Regions from separate parts of the Kitasatospora sp. NPDC036934 genome, predicted to be linked through region 3. Evidence: riboswitches for the same ligand, from Rfam matches in the RefSeq annotation. Region 3 holds a riboswitch; each other region holds the start of a gene.
What was found. Region 3 has a riboswitch for S-adenosylmethionine ahead of ACZ7BZ_RS30800 (aminotransferase class V-fold PLP-dependent enzyme). Riboswitches for the same ligand answer to the same signal wherever they lie in the genome.
Positions count from the first base shown of each region.

Region 1 (5,016 bases), on a different contig from region 3:
CCGGTCGTGCCACTCGGGGCGGGTGCGGAGCAGGTGCCGGTAGGCCTGGAGGCCGCGGACGATGTTCTTGCTCAGCTCGGTGCGGTCGACCCGGACGATGGTGCGGCGGTCGCCGACGGCGGCGCGCAGCCCGGTGAGGCGGTCGTCCACGTCGGGGCGGTGGGCGCGCTCGCGGAGGAAGTCGGCGTCGGCGCCGAGGGCGTGGACGCCGAGGTGGGTGGTGCGGCCCTGGTGGGTGACGGTGAGGGCGGCGGGGTCGAACTCGGCGCCGAGGAGGTCCTCGCAGCAGGCGGCGAAGGCGCGGGCCCAGCGTTCGGTGAGGAAGCCGGCCCGGTCGGCGCCGAGGATGCCGGTCAGGACGGCCCGGGCGACGTCGTCGGGGAGCATCCGGTAGTACTCGGGCGGGGCCCAGGGGGTGTGGGAGAAGTGGCCGATCCGCAGGTCGGGGCGGGCCTGCCGGAGCAGGGCCGGGGTGAGGGAGAGGTGGTAGTCCTGCACCAGGACCGCGGCGTCCGGGGCGGCTTCGGCGGCCAGCGCGTTCGCGAAGGCGGTGTTGTAGGCCTGGTAGGCGGCCCATTCGGTGCGGAAGGCGGCGTCGAAGGAGGGTGCGGTGGGGGTCGCGTAGAGCAGGTGGTGGACGAACCAGAGGGTGGAGTTGGCGACGCCGTTGTAGGCGTGGGCGAAGGTCTCCCGGTCGATGTCGAGCATCCGTACGGCCTGGCCGCCGACCTCGTGCCCGGCGAGGTCGAGGCGGCCGTCGGGGGCCTCCCGGGCGGCTCTGCGGTCGGCGTCACCGAGTGCGGCGCAGACCCAGACGGCGGTGGGGTCGTCGATCGTGGAGAGGCCGGAGACCAGGCCGCCGCCGCCGCGGCGCAGGGTCAGCGTGCCGTCGTCGGCGGTGCTGAAGGACACCGGTCCCCGGTTGGAGGCCACCAGGACTGGGGCGGTTCCGGTCGCACTCGAACGTTCGGTCGTGAGATCGCCCATGGTTGGCATCTTGCCGGGGGGTGGGGGCCGCAAACGTTTCAGTGCCGGATCGCGTATTCGGGGAGGGTGTGCATCGGGGGGCGCTCCAGGGCCGTCACGGGGTGGGTGTGGGGGGTGAAGATGGGGGTCCCCCCGGCCGAAGGCCGGGGGAGGGTCTCCGGGGCGCGGCTGAACTGGGTGAGGTGGGGGTGGACGAGGTCGGCGGAGGCCTTGAGGCGGTGGGTGCGGTCGAGGCGTTCGAGGGCGGTGCGGTAGATGGTGGCGGCCATCCGGCCGAGGGCCTGGCTGTCCTGGTGGCGGTGGTGCCGGACGCCGACGTCGACCTGGGCCAGGGCGTCCAGGCCGACCAGGTCCAGGGCGTCGACCAGCAGGCCGAGTTCGACGCCGTAGCCGGTGGGGAAGGGCAGCCGTTCGAGGAGTGAGCGGCGGGCCGCGTACTCGCCGCCGAGCGGCTGGACGAATCCGGCGAGCTCGGGCCAGTGGAGGTTGAGGAGGGGGCGGGCGACGAGTTCGGTGACCCGCCCGCCGCCGGCCGGGACGACCGCTCCGCTGTCCGTCTCCAGCGGGCGGTCGTACATGGCCTTGACCAGCTGGATGGACTCGTCGGTCAGCAGCGGGCCGACGATGCCGGAGACGAAGGCCGGGTCGAACTCGCGCAGGTCGGCGTCGACGAAGCAGACGATGTCGCCGCGGGTGACCAGCAGGGAGCGCCAGAGCACCTCGCCCTTGCCGGGGACGACGGGCAGCCGGGGGAGGATCCGGTCGCGGTGTTCCACCCGGGCGCCGGCCTCGGCGGCGACGGCGGCGGTGGCGTCGGTGGAGCCGGAGTCCACCACGACGAGTTCGTCGACCAGGGGCACCCGCTCCATCAGCTCGCGGCGGACGGTGCGGACGATGTCGCCGACGGTGGCCTCCTCGTCGAGCGCCGGGAGGACGACGCTGACGGTGCGGCCGGTGCGCTGTTTGGCCTCCAGCAGGGTGTGCACCGGCCGCTCGGCCGCGCTCCACGAGCGGCGGCGGAGCCAGGACGCCGCCTGCGGGAGGAGCGCGGGGGTCGGTTCGGCGGGCACGGTGACTCTCCTCGGCGGGATAGGTGGAACGGGCCATCTCGCGTGGCGGACGGTCCCGTTCGAGGTTGACGCCTTCGGATACAGTCTTCGTACAGCGGTCGGACCTTCGCACGCCGGGGTCGCCGCTGAACCATAACTTCACAAGCTCATCCAGAGGGACTGAGGGAACGGCCCGTTGACGTCCCGGCAACCTTCTCGCTCGGCTGTCGTCGACAGGCCCCGGCGGGACAGGTGCCAATTCCGGCCTGTGGCGCGCCCGCGCCACGGGGAAGATGAGGAGAGAGGCCTCCGCCATCATGGCTATCGACACTGCCGCACCCGCATCCGTCGACCTCGGCCCCGCCGCCGCGCTGTCGTGTCGGGAATGCGGAACCCGCTTCCCGCTCGGCCCCGACTTCGCCTGCCTGGAGTGCTTCGGGCCGCTGGAGATCGCGTACGAGTTCGGGAGCGAGCGCGCCGAGGAGCTGCGCAAGCGGATCGAGTCCGGCCCCGCGTCCATCTGGCGCTACGCGCCGCTGCTGCCGGTGCCGGCCGACGTCGCTTCGAAGCCCAACCTGAACCCCGGCTGGACCCCGCTGGTGAAGGCCGACAACCTGGGCCGGGAGCTCGGGTTCACCGCGCAGCTGCACATCAAGGACGACTCCGGCAACCCGACCCACTCGTTCAAGGACCGGGTGGTCGCGTGTGCGATCGAGGCGGCCCGGGCGTTCGGCTACACCACGCTGTCCTGCTCCTCCACCGGCAACCTGGCCGGTGCGGTGGGCGCGGCGGCGGCCCGGGCCGGGTTCCGGTCCTGCGTGTTCATCCCGCACGACCTGGAGCAGGGCAAGGTCGTGATGGCCGGGGTGTACGGCGGCGAGCTGGTCGGCATCGAGGGCAACTACGACGACGTGAACCGCTTCTGCTCGGAGCTGATCGGGGACCAGGCCGGCGAGGGCTGGGGCTTCGTGAACGTCAATCTGCGGCCGTACTACGGCGAGGGCTCCAAGACGCTGGCGTACGAGATCTGCGAGCAGCTCGGCTGGCGGCTGCCGGAGCAGATCGTCATCCCGATCGCCTCGGGCTCCCAGCTGACGAAGATCGACAAGGGGCTGCAGGAGCTGATCAAGCTGGGCCTGGTCGAGGACCGGCCGTACCGGATCTTCGGCGCCCAGGCGGAGGGCTGCTCGCCGGTGTCGGCGGCCTTCAAGGCCGGGCGGGACGTGATCAAGCCGGTGAAGCCGGACACCATCGCCAAGTCGCTGGCGATCGGCAACCCGGCGGACGGCCCGTACGTGCTGGACATCGCCCGCCGCACCGGCGGTGCGGTCGAGGACGTCACGGACGCGGAGGTGGTGGCGGCGATCCGGTTGCTGGCCCGCACCGAGGGGATCTTCGCCGAGACCGCGGGCGGGGTGACCGTCGGCGTGCTGAAGAAGCTGGTCGAGACCGGTCAGCTGGATCCGGCCAAGGAGACCGTCGCGATCAACACCGGCGACGGCCTGAAGACGCTGGACGCCGTCTCCGAGGCCGGGATGACCGCCGTGATCCGCCCGAGCCTGGACGCCTTCCGCGCCGCCGGCCTCGCGTCCGCCTGAACCGCCCCCCACCCCGCAAGGAGAGTCATGAGCGCCAACGTCCGCATCCCCACCATCCTGCGCACCTACACCGGCGGCGCGGCCGAGGTCACCGCCGAGGGGGCCACCCTGGCCGAGGTCATCGCCGACCTGGAGCGCAACCACGCCGGCATCTCGGCCCGGATCCTGGACGACACCGGCAAGCTGCGCCGTTTCGTCAACGTGTACGTGAACGACGACGACGTGCGCTTCGCCGAGGGCCTGGCGACCGAGATCAAGGACGGTGCCGGCGTCTCGATCATTCCGGCGGTGGCCGGCGGCTGCTGAGCCGCCCCGCCCTTTTCCGCGCCGCCCGCACGTACGGAATTCGATTCCCCGTATGTGCGGGCGGTCGCGCGTATTTCGGCGGGAATATTCCGGGTCGAGTCGGAGTAGAGTGTGGCTCTGCTGGGAACAGGGCTCCGCTCCCGGCGGACGGGGTGCGTCGCCGGAGGTCGTCCGGCCGCTGAGACCGGCCTGGGCGCCGGGTCGGGAAACATGTCAGGCAGATGTCAGAATTCCTGCAGGCATTTGAGTAATTCGTCCGCTATGTCCGGCGTGCAATGCCGATTTCCTCCCGGTTTGTTCGCTCTTGTCTCTTGGCGGGGCTGCGGAATTCCCGGCGGTTGACCCTGTTGCAGAGGGCGTCGATCCGGATACATTCAGCGGCGGTCGACGTAATCACCCGCTCACGGAAGCCGTCCGGCGCCCCCGTGCGGAGGGTTGCGGCGTGCACGGCTGCGCTCAGGGGGGGTTCCCCGGGCCGGCCTTCAAAACCAGACCCGGGCCCGCGACCTGCGGGCCCGTGAAGGGCCAGCACAGCACTAGGGGAGTTCGGAATGGCTCAGGGCACCGTCAAGTGGTTCAACGCGGAGAAGGGCTACGGCTTCATCGCGGTCGACGGTGGTGCGGACGTCTTCGTCCACTACAGCGCGATCCAGATGGACGGCTACCGCACCCTCGAGGAGGGCCAGCGGGTCGAGTTCGAGATCTCCCAGGGACAGAAGGGCCCGCAGGCGGACATGGTCCGCGCGGCGGTCTGACCCCTTCCGACTCCAGGAGCTCGGCACGGCCCACTACTGGTGGACCTCCTGCTTCTCGACGGGCCCGTACGACACACGTCGTACGGGCCCGTTCGCGTACCCGCGCCGGCCCGGACGGCGGCTCGCGGGTTGTGGATTGGGCTTGCACTCGACCACCCGGAGTGCTAATCATTGGCGTTAGCACTCACAGTGTGAGAGTGACAGCGGACCGGGTCGGTGAGGCCCCCGGGGGCGGTAGGGGAATGGACCTCCGCACACCAGGGCCGTCCGTCGCGGGCACCCCTTGGTCCGAGCAGTCGACCGTGTCCCGGAGGACCACTT
Region 1 is NZ_JBVJQR010000009.1:4,875-9,890, forward strand. Features, by position in the region: gene ACZ7BZ_RS15460 (alpha,alpha-trehalose-phosphate synthase (UDP-forming)) at 1-987, opposite strand, end outside; gene ACZ7BZ_RS15465 (glucosyl-3-phosphoglycerate synthase) at 1,026-2,057, opposite strand; SAM riboswitch class I at 2,201-2,336, shown strand; gene thrC (threonine synthase) at 2,354-3,634, shown strand; gene ACZ7BZ_RS15475 (MoaD/ThiS family protein) at 3,662-3,940, shown strand; gene ACZ7BZ_RS15480 (cold-shock protein) at 4,492-4,695, shown strand.
Region 1: another riboswitch for S-adenosylmethionine. It lies ahead of thrC (threonine synthase); the one in region 3 lies ahead of ACZ7BZ_RS30800 (aminotransferase class V-fold PLP-dependent enzyme).

Region 2 (5,016 bases), on a different contig from region 3:
CGGGGGCGGGGTGTCGGCGGGCTGCCGCGGGCGGCTCCGCCGTCGGCGATCACGGCGTCCACCCAGCGGAGCCGGTGGACATCGGCCAGCACCCGGGCACCCTCCGGCGGCAGCGCCACGCACCGCTGGGCGCAGTAGACCTCGGTGTCCAGCGGGAGGTCGGGGCGGTCGCCGTCCGTCCAGAGGAACGGCAGGCTGTCCACGAACACCACCGGGACCCCGCAGGCCCGAAGCGCCTTCGCCAGGCCGCCGTCCAGCACCACCAGCGCCGCCTGCACGCGCTGCGTCCGGACGATCCGGGTCAGTTCCTCCGCCGACCGGTGCTCCGGCAGGTCGAACCAGCGCTCCACCGGGTGCTCGGCGAGCACCGGCCTGCCCAGCCCCGAGGCCAGCCCGATGAATCTCAGCCGGTCGCCGTCGCGGCCCCGGAGGGCGGACAGCACCGCGCTCAGCTTGCCGGAACTGCCCCAGCCGAACTCGACCCCGGCCACGGCGACCGTCCGGGTCTCCGTCCTCGCCGTCGTTGACGTCGTTCTCGTCGTCATCCGTACCAACTCCCCCGCCCGTTCCTGATTTCCTGTCGTTCCGTATTCGTACCAGGCCTGAGATCGTGGGTCGGTTCGACTACCTACGGAAAAACGGAAGCTAACCACCCCACTAGGTGAAATTGGTCTTCGGTGAATTGACGACGGGCAGTCAATCTGATGTACGCGCAACACGCGGGCAGGAACGTGCCTGCGCCCGATGGTCGAGGCGGCGGGCTGCAATGGGCGCCCATCCAAATCCGCACCTCGGCCGTATCGATCCCCAGGAGGGGCACCAGATGGAACAGTTGGCGGACGACACCGATCCGGTCCGCGTGCTGGAGACCTCCGGCACCGACTACCGGCGGGCCTTCGACCTCTTCCTCGCCGGCACCGACGAGAAGCCCCGCACCCACGCCAGGCTGACCGAGGTCGCCACCGCTCTCCCGCACCGCCGGGTCCTGCTGGACCTCGGCGCCGGCGACGGCCGCACCACCGCCCACCTGGCCCGGTACTTCGACCGCACGATCGCCGTGGAACCGAGCGCCGCCATGCGGGAGAAGCTCGGTGCCGCCTGCCCGGGCGCCGTCGTCCTCCCCGAACCGCTGGACCGCGCCGAGCCGTCCGAGCCGGCCGACCTGGTCCACCTCTCCCACGTGCTCTACTACGTCCCGGAGCCCGACTGGCTCCCCACCGTCACCCGCGCCATCGAGTGGACGGCCCCCGGCGGAACCCTGCTGGTCGTCCTGCAGAACCCCGAGAGCCCCTGCATGAGGATGGCCGCCCACTTCACCGGCGTGCGCTACGACCTGAGCGCCCTCCTCGACGGCCTGCGCGCCCACCGCCCGGCCCACAGCTACGCCTTGGAGACCCTCGACCTCCACTACCGCACGCCCCACCTCGCCGAGGCCGTCGACGTCGCCGAGTTCATGGTCAACGTCGCCGACCTCGCCGCCCTGGACCCCCTCCCCACCCGGGCCGCCCTCACCGCCTACGTCCGGGAGCACTTCGCCCAGCCCGACGGCAGCTACGCGATCGGCCACACCCAGGACATGCTCACCGTTCGGCGCGCGTCGGGCGCCCTGCCCTGAGCCCCCGGGCCCGGCGGGCCCGGGGACCGGTGTCGCTCGGTCGGGTGGCGGTCACCGGGCCTGGCAGGGTCTACCGGCCCGGCCCGGCGTCCTCGATGGCAGCGAGCAGGCGGGTGTGCACGGCGGTGGCGGCCGCGCGGGTGGCCGGGTCGGGGTCCTGCAGCTGAGGGGCGATCAGCTCGGCGGCCGCGGCGAGGACCGGAACCGGCACGGTCGCCTCGCGCAGGTGCAGGAGTTGGGAGGCGGCCCGTTCACCGGGCGTGGCCCTGGCGCGGGCGTCGGGGATCAGGGCGGTGAGGCCCCGGGGAGGCGGCTGAGTGCTGGTCACCCGTCGTATTCTTCCGCGTCCCGGCCACCCCGCCGACCGGTCCCGGTGCGTCGGTCCCTGGGGTTCCGGGTGTGGAGGTGCGGGAAAGGTTTGGCGGGATGCCCCGGAAATCTTGTATGGTTCTCCGCGAATCATCCAGAGGGGTGGAGGGACCGGCCCTACGAAGCCCCGGCAACTCCCCGTTCGACCCGGCGTCCGAAGTACGCGCCGTGCCGTTCGGGGTCAGTGCCAACTCCGGCCTGTCGCCAACGTGGCGCGGGGAAGATGAGGAGACACGGTGCTCTCTGTGCTGTCCTTCGTCCGGGCGCTTCCCGCCCCGGCCCTTTCGCGTACCCATCTCGTGTCCGGCGCAGGCAATCGGCCCGCTTCGCAGGCCCCTCCTCGCTGACCGCCCCGCTCCCACCCCCCCACCGGAGCGCCCGTGAGCCGAACCCATCCACGGCCACGGGATCTGAGACTGGAGTACCCGTCCATGGAGAACACGAGCGGTGTCGGCGTGCTCGACAAGATCACCTCGATCCTCGGCACCCTGGAGGCCGGACCGGCCACCCTGGCCGGCCTGGTCGACGCCACCGGCCTGGCCCGGCCGACCGCCCACCGGATCGCCGTCGCACTGGAACACCACCGCCTGCTCGGGCGTGACCTGCAGGGCCGGTTCGTCCTCGGGCCGCGGCTCACCGAGCTGTCGGTGGCCGCGGGTGAGGACCACCTGCTGACCGCCGCCGGCCCGATCCTCACCCAGCTGCGCGACGTCACCGGTGAGACCGCCCAGCTCTACCGCCGGCAGGGCGAGGTCCGGGTCTGCGTGGCGGCGGCCGAGCGCCTCTTCGGCCTGCGCGACACCGTTCCGGTCGGCCTGGCCCTGCCGATGAAGGCCGGGTCCGCCGCCCAGGTGCTGCTCGCCTGGGAGGAGCCCGAGCGCCTCCACCGGGGGCTCCAGGGCGCCCGTTTCACCGCCACCGCCCTCAGCGGGGTCCGGCGCCGGGGCTGGGCCCAGGCCGTCGGCGAGCGCGAGCCCGGCGTCGCCTCCGTCGCCGCGCCCGTGCGCGGTCCGGGCGGGCGGGTGGTGGCCGCCGTCTCCGTCTCGGGCCCGATCGAACGGCTCACCCGGCACCCCGGCGCCCGCCTCTCCCAGGCGGTGGTCGAGGCGGCCGGCCAGCTGAGCGAGGCGCTGCGCCGCCCCTGATCTGCCGACCTGCGAGCTGCGACCTGCCATAGTGCGACGGTGCGCCGTGGTCCCGCACTGCGGTGCACCGCTCCGCTGCGGCGGTCAGGCGGGTGTCAGGAGTCCCCGGGGACGGTGAACCGGTAGCCGGCCGTGCGGAGCCGCGGCAGGTAGTGGTGGACGGCCTCGGCGGTATGGGAGCGGTCGGCCGGTCCGCCCGGGGCCGGGACGAACTCGGGTGTGAGGAAGCCGTCGTGGTTGAGGACGATCGAGCCGGTCCGGGCCCCGGTGAGCACCCGGTCCACGATCACGTCGGTGCCGGGGTTGGCGCGGACGGGGCCAGCCGTGGTTGCAGATGCGGGCGCACCGGGGCTGCCGTCCAGGACCGACACGCGGGGACACCGCGGGCCTCCGCGGGGCGCGGCCGCGTGTTAGAAATCTGGGGGTCACCGGAGCGCGGGTGAGGTCAGCCCCCCGGCGCCCGGTCGGGGCCGGCACACTGGGCGTCCTCGCCCGCAGAACCGACTGCACGACCGGGCGGACTGCGCCCATCAGACCCTCGTCCTGGGCCCGGGCGGCGAGCACTACGGCGTGCTGCGCAGCTTCAGGGTCCGCTGAAACCGGAGTGGTGACTGTCATCGTGAGACCCGTCCTGGGCGTCCTGTCCGCCTTGCTCGCCACCGTCTGCGCGGCCCCGCAGGTCGCATCGGGCGCGGCCCACGAAGTGCCGGGCGACGGCCGACAGATCCGATTGCAGGAGCAATTCGCCTCGGCGGCAGCGGAGTTCGGAGTGCCGGTGGGGGTGCTCCTGGCGCTGGCCTACCAGGAGAGCCGCTGGGAGTCCCACCAGGGCAGGCCGAGCACCACGGGGAACTACGGGGTCCTGGGCCTGACCGACGTCGACCTCGCGGCAGCCCGGGGCAAGGACTCGCCCGCGCTGCACACGCTGCGCGCCGCGGCCGCGCTGATCGGCCGCCCGGCCGAGGAGTTGAGGCGCGACACCCTGCAGAACCTCCGCGGCGGCGCCGCCCTGCTGGCGTCGTTCCGGCGCACCCGCGCAGGCTCGGCAGGCGGCGGGCCGGGCGACTGGTACGGGGCGGTGACGGCCTTCGGGAGGGGCGCCCCGGCCGACGGGGGAGCGGACGGCGGCGGCGACGGCGGCGGCGGCGGTCTGCTCGCCGACCGGGTGTTCGAGACCATGCGCACGGGCGCGGCGCGGACCACCGCCGAGGGCGCCCGGATTCGGCTGGCCGCCGACCCGGACCTCGTGCCGCCGGAGCGGACCCGACCGCCGTCGCGCCGAGCCGCCGGGCCGGCCGCCGAGTGCCCCGAACACCTCGACTGCGAGTTCGTGCCCGCCGCGTACGCGTTGATCGATCCCAAGGACCCTTCCTCGTACGGGAACTACAACCCGGTCGACCGGCCGGCGGACGGTCTGCAGATCCGCCACATCGTGGTGCACGACACCGAGGGCAGCTACACCTCGGCGGTGGACACCTTCCAGGACCCGCGCGAGCAGGTCAGCGCGCACTACCTCGTGCGCGCCTCCGACGGCCATGTCGCGCAGCTGGTGCGCACGCGGGACATCGCCTGGCACTCGGGCAACAAGACCGTCAACATGCACAGCATCGGGATCGAGCACGAGGGCTTCGCACTCCCCACCGACCGCCCGACCTGGTACTCGGAGCAGCTCTACCGCTCCTCCGCTGAGCTGGTGCGCTACCTGGCGGAGCGGTTCGGGATCCCGCTGGACCGGCAGCACGTCATCGGCCACGAGGAGGTCCCGGCGCCGACCCAGGAGGCGGTGTCCGGCATGCACACGGACCCGGGCCCCTTCTGGGACTGGGACCACTACCTGGAGTTGCTCGGCGCGGCGCTCCCGACGAGCCCCGACCAGGGTCCGCCGCG
Region 2 is NZ_JBVJQR010000001.1:200,202-205,217, forward strand. Features, by position in the region: gene ACZ7BZ_RS00935 (hydroxymethylcytosylglucuronate/cytosylglucuronate synthase) at 1-545, opposite strand, end outside; gene ACZ7BZ_RS00940 (class I SAM-dependent methyltransferase) at 824-1,615, shown strand; gene ACZ7BZ_RS00945 (hypothetical protein) at 1,686-1,943, opposite strand; SAM riboswitch class I at 2,072-2,214, shown strand; gene ACZ7BZ_RS00950 (IclR family transcriptional regulator) at 2,416-3,129, shown strand; gene ACZ7BZ_RS00955 (hypothetical protein) at 3,225-3,500, opposite strand; gene ACZ7BZ_RS00960 (N-acetylmuramoyl-L-alanine amidase) at 3,737-5,016, shown strand, end outside.
Region 2: another riboswitch for S-adenosylmethionine. It lies ahead of ACZ7BZ_RS00950 (IclR family transcriptional regulator); the one in region 3 lies ahead of ACZ7BZ_RS30800 (aminotransferase class V-fold PLP-dependent enzyme).

Region 3 (5,016 bases):
GCAGGAGGAGCAGCCGACGGCGAAGAGCTTCTTGCCCTCATCGATCGCGAGCGACTGCGCGGCGACGTCGGCCTTCGCCTTGTCGGCGGGCGCGAACATGCCGTACAGCCCCCCGGTTGCCGCCAGGGCGAGAAGTAGGACGACCAGCGCCGCCAATGGGTGGCGCCGTCGTGCGGAGAGCTTTTTCACGGAATAACCCCGGTGTCAGGATCTGGTCGACTGGTGGGTGCACCCGGCTGCCGGTCTGGCCGGCACGAGGCTGCCTGTCCAAGGCTGCGCGCGCGGTCGGTCGGTGGGAGCGTCGGCACCGGCAGAAGCGGCCCGTCGCCGGTGAGGGCGGGGGCCGCAGCCGGTGGCCAGCGACCTGATCAGCTGGTTACTTGATCAGGTAGATGGTCGCGAACAGGCCGATCCACACGACGTCGACGAAGTGCCAGTAGTAGGACACGACGATCGCGGCGGTGGCCTGCTCGTGCGTGAAGCGCTTGGCTGCGTACGTCCGTCCGAGGACCAGCAGGAAGGCGATCAGACCACCCGTCACGTGCAGACCGTGGAAGCCGGTGGTCAGGTAGAACACCGTGCCGTACGGGTCGGAGGACAGCGAGAGGCCGTCGTTCTTGACCAGCTCGGTGTACTCGTAGACCTGGCCGCCGATGAAGATCGCGCCCATGAAGAACGTGAGGATGAACCAACCGCGGAGCTTCTTCACGTCACCGCGCTCGGCGGCGAACACGCCGAGCTGGCAGGTGAGCGAGGAGAGCACCAGGACGGTGGTGTTGATCGAGGAGAACGTCACGTTGAGGGCGTGCGCCTTCTCGGCCCAGAACTCGGCTCCCTTGACGGAGCGGAGCGTGAAGTACATCGCGAAGAGGGCCGCGAAGAACATCAGCTCGGAACTGAGCCAGACGATCGTTCCGACGCTGACCATGTTCGGTCGATTGACCGATCCGTGCGCGTGCCCGGTTTCTGTTGCTGTTGCTGTCGCCACGACGGACATTATGTCGGTCCCTTATTCCGTCTTCACGTCGGGGGGTGTCCCTCGGAGTGTCCGGTGCGTGCGGTATGCCCGCTTGGGGGCCGACGGGGTGTCCGGACGGGGGCCGACCAGCGGCGTGTCCCTTTTCTGACGGTTCCTCGGAACGGCCCGCTACCCCGTTGCCCGGCGCGTCGTTGCCCGGTCGGCGCAGCGTCGGATCGTAGGGGGGAGAGAGGTGGCATCGGCCGTCCGGGTGGACCTGGCCGACCCGGGTGACGGGCCGTCCTCCGGGCGGGTGAGTCGTGGGCGCGGCGACTTGAGGGGGAACGTGTGCGAGGGGGACCGGCGACGGGTGAAACGGGGGTAGCATCCGGATCAGGTGAACGTGGTCCGGATCACACTTGAGGGAGCAGGGCCCATGGCGTACACGACCGACGAGGCGCTCACCGTCCTCGTCTACAGCGACGACCGCAACACCCGCGAGCAGGTGCTGACGGCACTCGGCCGGCGGCCCGCCGAGGATCTTCCGGAGCTGTCCTACCTCGAGTGCGCGACCACCCCCGCGGTGATCAAGGCGCTGGAGAAGGGCGGCATCGACCTCTGCGTGCTGGACGGCGAGGCGGTGCCGGCCGGCGGCCTCGGCCTCGGACGCCAGCTCAAGGACGAGATCTACGGCTGCCCGCCGGTGCTGGTGCTGATCGGCCGGCCGCAGGACTCCTGGCTCGCCGCCTGGAGCCGGGCCGACGCCGCGATCTCCCACCCGGTGGACCCGGTGGCGCTGGCCGAGGCGGTCGCCACCCTGCTGCGGGCACGGGTGGCCAAGCGGGCCCCGGCCACGCGTTGAACAGCGCCGTCTCAGTACTAGAGAAGACGGGGCCGTAGGGACCCCGCCGCTCGATAGGCTGGCTCCATCCGTACGGACGTCCCCCGAGCGGGGAACCGACAACAGCTGGAGTCAGCCATGGTGAACGTGAACCCTGCGAACGGTGGTACCGACCCCGCGCAGGTGGTCCGCACCTGGCCGGACCTCCTGGCGGCGCTGTTGAAGGGGGAGGACCTCGACCGCTCGTCCACCGCGTGGGCGATGGACCGGATCATGAGCGGCGAGGCGTCCCCCGTCCAGGTGGCCGGGTTCATGGTGGCGCTGCGGGCCAAGGGCGAGACGGTCGACGAGGTCGCGGGCCTGGTGGACGCGATGTACGAGCACGCCGAGCCGCTGGAGATCCCCGGCCCGGCGGTCGACATCGTCGGCACCGGCGGGGACCGGGCGAAGACCGTCAACATCTCGACCATGTCGGCGATCGTCGCGGCGGCGGCCGGGGCCAAGGTGGTCAAGCACGGCAACCGGGCCGCCTCCTCGTCCAGCGGGTCCTCGGACGTGCTGGAGAAGCTCGGGGTGGTGCTGGACCTCTCCTCCCGGCGAGTGGCCGAGGTGGCCGAGGAGGTCGGGCTCACCTTCTGCTTCGCGGCGAAGTTCCACCCCTCGATGCGGCACGCCGCCACCGCGCGGCGCGATCTCGGGGTGCCCACCGCGTTCAACCTCCTCGGCCCGCTGACCAATCCGGCGAAGGTCACCTCGCACGCCATCGGCTGCTTCGACACCCGGCTGTCCGGGCTGATCGCCGGGGTGCTCGCCCGGCGCGGGGCGACGGCACTGGTGTTCCGCGGCGACGACGGCCTGGACGAACTGACCATCACCACCACCTCGCGGGTCTGGGTGGTGCGCGACGGGGGGGTCACCGAGACCACCTTCGACCCGCGGGACGTCGGCATCGAACTGGTCGGCATCGAGGCGCTGCGCGGGGCTGACGCCGCGTACAACGCCGAGGTGGCGCGCCGGCTGCTGGCCGGGGAGCGCGGGCCGGTGCGGGACGCCGTCCTGCTCAACACCGCGGCGGCGCTGGTCGCGCTCGACCTGGGCGACGCGCCGCTGGCCGAGCAGCTCGCGGCGGGCATGGTGCGGGCGGCGGAGGCGATCGACTCGGGCCGGGCGCAGGACCTGCTGCGGCGTTGGTCGGAGGCCACCAGCCGGATCTGAGGCGGCAGTTGAGGGCCCGTGCCGGTTCGTGGGCACGGGCCCTTCGCGCGCGCCCCGAGCCGATGCGCCCCGAGCGTCGGCGCCGGGTCGGAGCGCCCCGGAGGCGAGGGGCGAAGACGCTGTCCGGATGGTGGATGGCCGTTTGACCGTCCGACGTACCCGACCTAGAGTCTTCGCCAGGTCATGAGTGACAGCGTCAAGCCCCAGCTTGCTGTCCGGCAACCCTCCGTCCGTGGCGGGGTGCCCTGGGTGAGGACCGGGTCGCCGGGCACGCCGTCCGCGCGACAAGCGCGGACACCGGACGACGAGTACTCCCGGGGTCCCTTACCCCGTGAAGGAGTGCATCCTCATGTCCCTCGCTCTCGAAACCGCCGCCCCGCTCGCCGTCCTCGGCCACGACGTCCAGGTGCCGCTGGTCAGCGGTGCGAAGGTCGGCTACGCGGCGCTCGACTACGCGGCCAGCGCGCCGGCGCTCCAGCGGGTGTGGGACGACGTCGCCGCCTACGCGCCGTACTACGGCAGCGTGCACCGCGGGGCCGGGTACCTCTCGCAGCTGTCCACCGACCTGTTCGAGCAGAGCCGACGGACCGTCGCCGAGTTCCTCGACCTGCGCGAGGGCGACCAGGTGGTCTTCACCCGCGCCACCACCGACTCGCTCAACCTGCTGGCCGCGGCGGTGCCGGCGGGCACCCGGGTGTTCGCCTTCGAGACCGAGCACCACGCCTCGCTGCTGCCCTGGGCGCACGCCGGGCTGGAGGTCGGGTACCTGCGGGCGCCGCGCTCGCGGGCCGAGGCGGTGGAGGCGTTGGAGACCGCGCTGGCCGCCGCGCCCGAGGGCCCCAAGCTGCTGTGCGTCACCGGCGCCTCCAATGTGACCGGCGAGCTGTGGCCGGTCGCGGAGCTGACCGCGACCGCGCACCGGTACGGCGCCCGGGTGGTGCTGGACGCCGCCCAACTGGCCCCGCACCACCGGGTCTCGGTGCGCGAGCTGGGCGTCGACTGGATCGCCTTCTCCGGCCACAAGCTGTACGCGCCGTTCGGCGCCGGAGTGCTGGCCGGGCGGGCCGACTGGCTGGACGCGGCCGAGCCGTACCTGGCCGGCGGCGGGGCGACCCGGACGGTGGCCCGGGAGCCGGACGGCTCGGTGGCGGTCCAGTGGCACACCGGCCCGGCCCGGCACGAGGCCGGCTCGCCCAACGTGATCGGCGCCTACGCGATCGCCTCGGCCTGTCGGGCGCTCACCGAGGCCGGCTTCGACGCGCTGGAGGCCCGGGAGCGGCAGCTGGTCGACCGGCTGACGGCCGGGCTGGGGGAGATCCCGGAGGTCCGGGTGCTGAACCTGTTCGGCGCCGGCTCGGCCCGGGTGGGCGTGCTGTCCTTCGTCGTCCGGGGCTGGAACAGCTCGCACTTCTCGGCCGCGCTGTCCGCCGAGTACGGCATCGGGGTGCGCGACGGGCTGTTCTGCGCCCACCCGCTGGTGCGGACCCTCCTCGGGGACGAGGACGTCGCTCCGTCCGAGTGCGGGGCGCCCGAGCCCTCGCTGCCGGGCGAGCGCAGCCTGAACGCGATCCGGGTGAGCTTCGGGGCGGGCACGCCGGACGAGCACGTGGAGCGCTTCCTGACCGCCGTCCGTGAGCTGGTCACCGACGGCGCGGCGTGGAACTACCGCAACGAGGGCGGCCGTTGCGTCGCCGACACCCGACGCGAGGGCTGAGGGGTGCGGGCGGACCGCTACTCGTCCAGGCCGAGGGCGAAGGCCGCTTCCAGGTCGTGCTGGGAGTAGGTGCGGAAGGCGATCTGGGTCTCGGTGTGGGCCACGCCCGGGACCTTGTTGAGCCGGCCCGGGATGACCTCGGCCAGGTCGTCGTGACGGCGCACCCGGACCATTGCCACCAGGTCGTAGCCACCGGTCACCGAGTACACCTCGCTGACCCCCTCGATCGCGGCGATGGCCTCGGCGATCTCCGGGATGCGGTCGACACTGGTCTTGATCAGGACGATG
Region 3 is NZ_JBVJQR010000026.1:79,772-84,787, forward strand. Features, by position in the region: gene qcrC (cytochrome bc1 complex diheme cytochrome c subunit) at 1-189, opposite strand, end outside; gene ctaE (aa3-type cytochrome oxidase subunit III) at 377-997, opposite strand; gene ACZ7BZ_RS30790 (response regulator) at 1,395-1,820, shown strand; gene trpD (anthranilate phosphoribosyltransferase) at 1,938-3,014, shown strand; SAM riboswitch class IV at 3,194-3,311, shown strand; gene ACZ7BZ_RS30800 (aminotransferase class V-fold PLP-dependent enzyme) at 3,364-4,728, shown strand; gene ACZ7BZ_RS30805 (Lrp/AsnC ligand binding domain-containing protein) at 4,746-5,016, opposite strand, start outside.